Regions from separate parts of the Microbacterium sp. MYb64 genome, predicted to be linked through region 2. Evidence: predicted binding sites of a transcription regulator. Region 2 holds the regulator's gene; the other holds the start of a gene.
The links. Region 2 encodes HrcA, which represses chaperone genes, less so after heat shock. Its sites were predicted from a motif close to TTNGCACTCGNNNNNNNCGAGTGCNAA; they were not measured.
Positions count from the first base shown of each region.

Region 1: the regulator HrcA is predicted to act here: its motif matches at 3,096-3,122, upstream of groL (chaperonin GroEL).

Region 1 covers NZ_PCOW01000001.1:292,916-297,826, forward strand. The annotation lists gene CQ044_RS01420 (DMT family transporter) at 1-903, shown strand, start outside; gene CQ044_RS01425 (nitroreductase family protein) at 878-1,585, opposite strand; gene msrB (peptide-methionine (R)-S-oxide reductase MsrB) at 1,582-1,998, opposite strand; gene CQ044_RS01435 (DUF3263 domain-containing protein) at 2,104-2,361, shown strand; gene CQ044_RS01440 (LytR C-terminal domain-containing protein) at 2,435-3,040, shown strand; gene groL (chaperonin GroEL) at 3,159-4,778, shown strand.
Region 2 covers NZ_PCOW01000025.1:36,967-41,877, reverse strand. The annotation lists gene CQ044_RS17205 (16S rRNA (uracil(1498)-N(3))-methyltransferase) at 1-567, opposite strand, end outside; gene dnaJ (molecular chaperone DnaJ) at 574-1,680, opposite strand; gene hrcA (heat-inducible transcriptional repressor HrcA) at 1,730-2,764, opposite strand; gene CQ044_RS17190 (carboxylesterase/lipase family protein) at 2,882-4,321, shown strand; gene hemW (radical SAM family heme chaperone HemW) at 4,337-4,911, opposite strand, start outside.

The DNA of each region.
Region 1 (4,911 bases), on a different contig from region 2:
GCGCGCGTGAACGGGCAGCTCGGAGTGCACCTCGACAACGGGATCCTCGCCGGCTGGGTGTCCTTCGCCGTGGGCCTGGTGCTGCTGAGCTTCCCCGTGCTGCTCACGCGCTCCGGACGCCTGGCGCTCGGGCGCCTGTGGCGAGGGATCCGCACCGGAGACGTGCCATGGTGGATGCTGCTCGGCGGCGCCTGCGGCGCGCTGACCGTGTCGACGCAGGGACTCGTCGCGGGCGTGCTCGGGGTCGCCCTGTTCAGCGTCGGCGTGGTGGCTGGTCAGACGCTGCACGGCCTGCTGCTGGACCGGTTCGGCTTCGGACCCGCCGGCGTGGTGGCCATCACCCCCGGAAGGCTCATCGGCGGCGCGTGCGCCCTCATCGCGGTCGGCGTCTCCCTCGGCGGAGACGTGCTCGGCCGGGCGCCGTGGTGGATGCTGGTGCTGCCGTTCCTCACCGGTGCGGGCATCGCGTTCCAGTCCGCCGTGAACGGCAGACTCGGACAGCGCATCGCCTCGCCCCTCGGCGCGACGTACATGAGCTTCGTCGGGGGAGTGCTCGTGCTCTCCGTGTCGGCGGGCGCGAGCCTGCTCGTCACGGGAGCGCCAGAGCCGTTGCCGGCGGCCTTTCCCGGCGATCTGTGGCTCTACCTGGGCGGGCTGCTCGGCGCGTCCTACATCCTGCTGGGCGTGGTCATCGTGGCCCGCACGGGAGTGCTGCTGATGGGGCTCGGCGCCGTGCTCGGTCAGCTCGCGGTGTCGGTGCTGATCGATCTGATCTGGCCGCCTGCTGCGGGACCCGCCGCATGGCAGGTCGTCGTCATGGTGCTCGCCGCGGTGCTGTCGGTGCTGGCCGCGCTGCCGTGGCGGAGCCGCCGGCGGCTCAGCTCCGCTTCTCGGCCTTCCTGAGCTTTCGCTCCGCCTTCTCGGCCTTCTTCCGCTTCTCGGCCTTCTTGGCGGCCTTCTTCGCCCTCTTCTTCGCCTTCTTCTTCGCCTTCTTCCCGCAGGCGTCGGGCTTTCCGGGATCCTGCGCCGGCACGCCGTCGTGGTCCGCGCGCTCGGCCGGCATGCGGGAGAGCACGGCCTCGGCGTCGACGGGTGAGCGCCGGCCCGGTTCCTTCCCCGGCTTGCCGCCCACGTAGAGCCATCCGAGCAGCTCCTCGTCGGGTCCGAGCCCGTGCGTGCGCGCCACGGCCGCGGCGCGGGTGTAACCGCCTGTGCGCCAGATGACGCCCCAGCCGGCCTCGTCGAGCAGCAGGCTGAGCACGTGCGCGACGCCCGAGGCGACCGCCTCCTGCTCCCAGCGCGGCACCTTGTCGCTGCGCCGGTAGCTGGCGACGACGGCGATCAGGAGGGAGGCGCGCAACGGCTTGGACGACGGAGAGGAGTCGCCCGTCGCCTCCGCGATCGCGGATCCCAGCCGCTCCCGGTCCTCCCCGCGCAGCTCGATCAGGCGCCACGGCCGGAGCGAGGAGTGATCGGCGACCCGGCCGGCGGCGGCGATCAGCGGCAGCAATTGTTCGCGCGTCGGCGCCTCGGGCGTGACCTTGGACCAGGACTGCCGGCGTCGGACGGCCTCGAGCGCGCTCATGCCTCGGTGGCGGATTCGTCGGGCTGGAAGGACAGCGCGATCGAGTTCATGCAGTAGCGGTCGCCGGTCGGCGTGCCGAACCCGTCCGGGAAGACGTGGCCAAGGTGCGAACCGCAGTTCGCGCAGCGCACCTCGGTGCGGGTCATCCCGAGGCTGGTGTCCTCGATGAGCTGCACGGCCTCGGGGCGGACGGATTCGTAGAAGCTCGGCCAGCCGCAGCCGGAGTCGAACTTCGTGCCGCTGCGGAACAGCTCGGAACCGCACGCGCCGCAGGTGTAGAGGCCTGCGCGGTGCTCGTCGAGCAGCTCGCCGGTCCACGCCCGTTCGGTCGCGGCCTCGCGCAGCACGGCGTACTGCTGCGGGTCGAGCTCGGCCCGCCATTCGGCGTCGGTCTTGGTCACGCGATGCGACATGGATCCTCCCAGGGTCGGATCCATTCTCCCGCGTTCCGCGCGCCGAGGGGCCACGGGCAGGCGCGCCGTCCTCGAACGGCACCCCTCGGGACGTAGCCTGGAACGGTGACCGACCTCCTGAGCGACCGCGAGCGCGTCATCCTCGCGTTCGAGGCGCGGCGCCCCGGGCACTCCAGTGCCAAAGAAGAGGCGATCCGGGCCGAGCTGGAGCTCACTCCGGCGCGGTACTACCAGCTTCTGGACCGGGTCATCGATTCCGAGCAGGCGCTGGTCGAGGATCCGATGCTGGTGCGTCGTCTTCGCCGGATCCGCGAGGATGCGGCCGCGCGTCGGGCCGGTCGCACCGCGCTCTCCGCCCGCTGAGCCGAGGACTCGCCTCGTACTCCCGGCCTGTCGTTCACGGAAACCGCAGGAGCACCCCGGATAACATCATGGAATGCCTGAATCCGCCCGCGACCGATTCGACGTGATCCCGCACGCCCAGGGCCGGGTCGGCGCCCACCGCGCCGAGAACCCCGGGATGCGCGGCTGGTTCGTGCTGCTCTGGGCCGCCGTGGCGACCGCGGTGCTCATCGCCATCGGCATCTTCGCCGCGATGCTCGCGATGGGCAGGATCAGCTTCGACACCAGCACGCCGATGCCCAGCGTGTCACGGACGGCGACCGCCTCCGCTCCGGCGCTGGACACGTCGTACGCCGTGCTGGTGCTGAATGCGACCACGGCGAACGGCCTCGCCGCGAGCACACGCGACACGATCGTCGCCGCCGGGTTCGCCGGGAACGCGGTGGCCGCGAGCGACGCCAGCACGCAGGACTTCCCGGCGACGACGGTCTACTACAAGACCGAGGCGGACAAGTCCGCGGCGCAGGCGCTCGCGAACCTCATCGGGGCGACGAAGATCGCCCTGAGCGATCAGTACGGCGACGACGTCGTGGCCGGTCAGAAGCAGCTGACGGTGGTGCTCGGGCAGGATCTCGCGAAGAACGCTCCGACGACCGAGCCGACCCCCGCCGACACCTCGGGCGACGGTTCGACGGGCTGAGTTCGGACGCTCCCTCCGCGGCTTGCACTCACAGGGGTCGAGTGCCAGACTGGGTTTAGCACTCGACTGATCTGAGTGCTAAACCCAATGTCTACGTCCAGGAGGGACGACAGAACTCATGGCAAAGATCATCGCTTTCGATGAGGAGGCCCGTCGCGGTCTCGAGCGCGGCCTGAACATCCTGGCCGACGCGGTCAAGGTGACCCTCGGCCCGCGTGGCCGCAACGTCGTGCTCGAGAAGAAGTGGGGCGCCCCCACGATCACGAACGACGGCGTCTCCATCGCCAAGGAGATCGAGCTCGACGACCCGTACGAGAAGATCGGCGCGGAGCTCGTCAAGGAGGTCGCGAAGAAGACCGACGACGTCGCCGGAGACGGCACCACGACCGCCACCGTGCTCGCACAGGCGCTCGTCCGCGAGGGCCTGCGCAACGTGGCCGCCGGTGCCGACCCGATCAGCCTGAAGAAGGGCATCGAGAAGGCCGTCGCCGCCATCACCGCCGAGCTGCTCGCCTCCGCCAAGGAGATCGAGTCGAAGGAGCAGATCGCCGCCACCGCGTCGATCTCGGCCGCCGACCCGGAGATCGGCGAGCTCATCGCCGAGGCCATCGACAAGGTCGGCAAGGAGGGCGTGGTCACGGTCGAGGAGTCCCAGACCTTCGGCACCGAGCTCGAGCTCACCGAGGGCATGCGCTTCGACAAGGGCTACCTGAACCCGTACTTCGTCACGGACCCGGACCGCCAGGAGGCCGTCTTCGAGGACGCGTACATCCTCATCGCGAACCAGAAGATCTCGAACATCAAGGACCTTCTGCCCGTCGTCGACAAGGTGATCCAGGACGGCAAGGAGCTCGTCATCATCGCCGAGGACGTCGAGGGCGAAGCCCTCGCGACCCTGGTGCTGAACAAGATCCGCGGCATCTTCAAGTCCGTCGCCGTCAAGGCTCCGGGCTTCGGCGACCGTCGCAAGGCGCAGCTGCAGGACATCGCCATCCTCACCGGTGGCACCGTGATCACCGAGGAGGTCGGTCTCAAGCTCGAGAACGCGACCCTCGACCTGCTGGGCCGTGCGCGCAAGGTCATCGTCACCAAGGACGAGACCACGATCGTCGAGGGTGCCGGCGACGCCGAGCAGATCGCCGGTCGCGTGACCCAGATCCGTCGCGAGATCGAGAACACCGACAGCGACTACGACCGCGAGAAGCTGCAGGAGCGCCTCGCCAAGCTCGCCGGCGGCGTGGCCGTCATCAAGGCGGGCGCGGCCACCGAGGTCGAGCTCAAGGAGCGCAAGCACCGCATCGAGGACGCCGTCCGCAACGCGAAGGCCGCCGTCGAGGAGGGCATCGTCGCCGGTGGTGGCGTCGCGCTGATCCAGTCCGGCACGAAGGCCCTCAACGGCCTCGAGCTCGCGGGCGACGAGGCGACCGGCGCGAACATCGTTCGCGTCGCGATCGAGGCGCCGCTCAAGCAGATCGCCCTCAACGCCGGTCTCGAGCCGGGTGTCGTCGCGCACAAGGTCTCCGAGCTCTCCACGGGTCACGGCCTCAACGCCGCGACCGGCGAGTACGGCGACATGTTCGCACAGGGCATCATCGACCCGGCCAAGGTCACCCGCTCGGCGCTGCAGAACGCCGCGTCGATCGCCGGCCTGTTCCTCACCACCGAGGCCGTCGTCGCCGACAAGCCGGAGAAGGCGCCGGCCATGCCGGCCGACCCGTCCGGCGGCATGGACTTCTGAGTCCATCCCCCTTTCGAGAAGGCCCCCGGGATCCGTCCCGGGGGCCTTCTCCGTGTTCGGAGCGAGCGCGCGCGGCGGCGCGGCGGCGCGGGCCCGTGGTGCCCCGTGGCCGGTCGGCGCGCCCGGCGCCTGG
Region 2 (4,911 bases):
GAGGTCGCGCTCGTCCTGGACCAGGGCGGACAGCGCCGCGGGGGCTGTGGGATCCAGGATCAGCACGCGCTGCGCGGCCGCGCGGCGCACCAGATCCGCGGTCGTCTCGACGTCGGCGACCTCTGGGATCCAGGACCGGTGCGCCTGCTTGGCGGCCTCGCGCACGATCGTCGACCAGCGCTCCCGGCCCTTCGCCGCCTTGGCGCCCTCCCATCGGGAGACGCTGCGCGCCGCCTGCCAGGGCACGATCTCGTCGACGCCGAGCTCGCACGCCGCCTGCACCGCGAGCTCGTCGCGGTCGCCCTTCGCGAGCGCCTGCACGAGCAGGATCCGAGGGTCGGGACGGGGATCCTGCCGTCTCGAGAAGATGCGCACTTCGACGAGACCCGGTGCCGCCGAGGCGACCTCGCCCTCGAGCCAGGTGCCGGCCCCGTCACCGAGCGTGATCGGCTCGCCGATCCGCACCCGGCGCACGACGGCCGCGTGCTTGGCCTCGGCGCCGGTGAGTGCCACGACGGATCCGGCCGTCGCCGCGGTCGCGTCGGGCGTCACGAAGTGCAGGGCCATCGCGGATCAGCCCCGGAAGCGGTCGCGCAGCTTGGAGAACAGCCCCTGGTGGAACTCGGCCAGCTTCGGCGCCGGCGCCTTGGTGCGCTTGGCGAAGTCCTCGATGAGCTGGCGCTCCTTGTTGTCGAGCTTCGTCGGGGTGAGCACCTGCACGCCCACGCGCAGATCGCCGCGCTGGCTTCCGCGCAGCGGCGTGACGCCCCGGCCCTTGATCGTCAGCACGTCGCCCGACTGCAGGCCCTGGCGGATCTCGAGATCCACGGATCCGTCCAGGGACTCGATCGTGGTCGTGGCGCCGAGGATCGCATCGCTCATCGCGACCTCGAGGGTTGCGAGCAAGTCGTCGCCGTCGCGGCTGAACCGGGCGTGCGGGGCGACGGTGACCTCGACGTACAGGTCGCCGTTCGGGCCGCCGGCGCGGCCGACCTCACCGGATCCGGGCAGCTGCAGGCGCAGGCCGGTCTCGACGCCGGCCGGGATGTCGAGCCCCACCGTGCGACGCGAGCGCACTCTGCCCTGGCCGTTGCAGGTCTGGCACGGGAACGGGATCGTCGTGCCGAAGCCCTCGCAGGAGCCGCACGGCGCGGTCGTGATGACGTTGCCGAGCAGACTGCGCACCTGCTGCTGGACGTGACCCGAACCTCCGCAGATGTCGCAGGTGACGGGTGAGGTGCCCTCCTGGCAGCAGGATCCCTGGCACGTCTCGCAGAGCACGGCCGTGTCCACCTCGATGTCCCGGTGCACGCCGAAGACGACGTCGCCGAGTTCGAGCGTGACGCGGACGAGGGCGTCCTGACCGCGCTCCCGGCGCGAACGAGGACGCGCGGCGCGCGCCCCTCCGCCGCCGAAGAAGGTCTCGAAGATGTCGCCGAAGCCGCCGAACCCTCCGAAGCCGCCGTTGCCGTTCTGGTCGCCGCCCATGTCGTAGCGGCGTCGCGAGTCGGCGTCGCTCAGCACGTCGTAGGCGTGCGTGACGAGCTTGAACCGCTCCGCCGCATCCTCACTGGGGTTCACATCGGGGTGCAGCTGACGTGCGAGCCGCCGATAGGCCTTCTTGATCTCGTCCTCGCTCGCATCGCGCGAGACGCCGAGGACCTCGTAGTGATCCGTCACCATCGCCTTTCCGGGCCGCCAGGCGGCGGCGCGTGTGTTCTGCGGCCGCTCAGCGGCCGGACTCGTCCTCTTCGAGCAGCCTCGACAGGTAGCGGGCCACGGCCCGCGCCGCCGCGAGGTTGCTCGGGTAGTCCATCCGGGTCGGCCCCATCACGCCCACGCGTGCGGTGCCGCCGTGCGTCACGTAGTCGCTCGCCACGATCGATGCCTCGCCGAGGCCGAACGCGGCGTTCTCCGTGCCGATGCTCGCGGCGAGACCGTGCTCGTCGACGCGCATCTCGCTCATCAGCCGCAGCAGCGTCACCTGCTCCTCGATCGCCTCGAGGAGAGGGTGGATGCTGCCGCGGAAGTCGTGCTCGCGCCGGGCGAGGGTCGCCGCCCCCGCCATCACCAGGCGCTCCTGGCGGAACTCCGCGAGCTCCTCAGCGACGGCACGCAGCACAGCGGCACGAGCGGCGTCGATCCGAGGGCCGTACGAGGTCTCCGCCGCCGCCTCCACGCGCTCCGCGCCGCGGCGCACCGAGCGGCCGGTCAGCAGCTCGGTGATGACCGCGCGGAGCAGCCCCAGCTCGGCGTCGTCCAGCTCGACCGGCAGCGGCACGATCCGCTGCGAGACGCCGCCTGCATCGGTGACGAGCACGATCAGCAGCCGGTTCGGGGCGAGGGCCACGAGCTCGACGTGCGTGATGTGGGCTCGGGCGAACGACGGGTACTGCGCGAGCGCGACCTGCCCCGTGAGCCGCGTGAGCACGCGCACGGTGCGCACCATGAGGTCATCGAGGTCGGCGGGATCCGCGAGGAAAGCCGTGATCGCGCTGCGCTGGGCCGCCGTGAGCGGCCGCACCTGCGCGAGATGATCGACGAACACGCGATAGCCCTTGTCGGTCGGCACCCGCCCCGAGGAGGTGTGCGGCGCCGCGATGAGGTCCTCGTCCTCGAGCTGGGCCATGTCGTTGCGGATCGTCGCGGCGGACACGCCGAACGCGTGCCGCTCCACGATCGACTTGCTGCCGACCGGCTCATTCGTCTCGACGTAGTCCTCGACGATGGCGCGGAGCACCTGGAGTCCGCGTTCTGAGACCATCGCTCCTCCTCACCGTTGGCACTCGTGCATCCTGAGTGCCAATCCTATCCTGCCGGGCCCTTCGACAGGCTCAGGGACCGGGGATGTCGAGGATGCGGCACTCCCTAGGATGTGGCCATGGACCAGGACCTCGTGCGCACAAGGATCTCCTCCGGCGAGCTGATCGGCCGACGCAGAGACGGCATCGACCGGTATCTCGGCGTGCCGTATGCCGCCCCGCCCTTCGGCGAGGGCCGCCTCCGGTCGCCGCGGCCCGTCGAGCAGTGGTCCGCGCCGCGCGACGCCGCCGCGTTCGGGCCGACGGCTCCGCAGCTGCCCTACGCGGGGGCGACCGCGGAGATCCTCGGCAGCCTCCGTATCGACGGAGACGACATCCTCACGGCCAACGTGTGGACGCCGGCGGGCGCGGACGCCGCTCCGGTGGTGCTGTGGATCCACGGCGGCGCCCTCGAGCGTGGCACGGCGGCGCTGTCGATGTACGAGGGCACGGAGTTCGCGCGGGACGGCCTCGTCTTCGTCAGTGTCAACTACCGGCTGGGGTCCGAGGGCTTCTCCGTGCTCGCGGACGCGCCGCGCAATCTGGGACTCCAGGATGTCGCGGCGGCCCTGCGCTGGGTGCGCGACGAGATCGCGGCGTTCGGCGGCGACCCCGGCCGGATCACGCTCATGGGCGAGTCCGCAGGAGGAGCGCTCGTCGCCGCGCTCCTCTCCCGACCCGACACCAGGGCGCTGGTGCGCGGCGGGATCGTGCAGTCCGGCCCGCTCGAGGCGCAGACTCCAGAGCGCGGCGGGCGCGTGACCCGCCAGCTCGCGAAGCGGCTGGGCGTCCCGGCGACGCGCGAGGCGTTCGCGGCGCTCGCCCCGGACGCCCTGCTCGAGGCGCGACGCGCCCAGGCCGCCGGATCCTCCCCGCTCGGCGGTGCGCCGGGCTTCCAGCTCGTGCGGGATCCCGAGTCGCTGCCGCAGTCGCCGCACGAGGCGCTCGTCGACGTCGATGTGCCGCTGCTGATCGGCACCAACACGGACGAGTACCGGCTCTGGTTCCCGCCGGAGGCCGTGAGGGGGATCCGGCCGTCGAAGCTGCTGCTCGCGCGCCTCGCCCTGCGCATCCCCGCCGCGGCGGCCAGGGCGGTGCGCGCCGATCATCCCGGCGCGAGCACCGGGGAGGTGTTCGGCCAGCTCGCCACGGACCTGCTGCTGCGCGCGCCCGCCACCCGGGCCGCGCGCGCCCGCACCGCCCCCACGTTCCTGTACGAGTTCTGCTGGCCCAGCCCCGTGCGCGATCTGCGCGCGGCGCACGCCCTCGAGCTGCCGTTCGTCTTCGACCGCCTCCACGATCCGGAGAGCGCGAAGATCGCGGGCTCCGCGCCGCCGCAGGCCCTGGCCACGGCGATGCACGACGCCTGGGTGCGCTTCATCCGCGACGGCGATCCCGGTTGGCCGACGTTCGGCGCGCAGCGCACGGCGGCGCTGTTCGACGGCGCGGGTGCAGATCCCGTGGTAGGACCGCAGAGGCGGACGGCCGTGGTGGACCTGCTCCGGGCGGAGAAGGGCTGATCGCGGACGGTGCGCTCAGTCAGTCAGAGCGCGCACCACGGCGTCGGCGAGCAGCCGTCCGCGGAGCGTCAGGACGAGGGTGCCGCGCAGGGCGGCGCCGGCGTCGACCAGGCCGTCCGCGATGAGGCCCGCGACCCTGGTGCGGGCGTCGGACGCGATCGCGTCGAGCGGCATCCCCTCCGACATCCGGGAGCGCAGCAGGATCCGCTCCAGCTGGGTGGCCTCGGCATCGGGGCGCTCCGTGGCCGCGGCCGGAGACTCCCCCGCCGCGAGCCGCTGCGCGTAGGCGGCCGGGTGCTTCACGTTCCACCACCGCAGGCCGGCGACGTGACTGTGGGCTCCTGGGCCGAAGCCCCACCAGTCCGTGCCGCGCCAGTACGCCATGTTGTGGCGGGAGCGCTGATCCCCGCCACCGTGATCCGCCGGGCGGCGGGCCCAGTTGCTCACCTCGTACCAGTCGAAGCCGGCCTCGCCCAGCAGGCCGTCGGCGAGCTCGTACATGTCCGCCTGCAGATCGTCATCGGGGGCGGGCACCTCGCCGCGACGGATCTGGCGGGCGAGCTTGGTGCCGTCCTCGATGATCAGCGCGT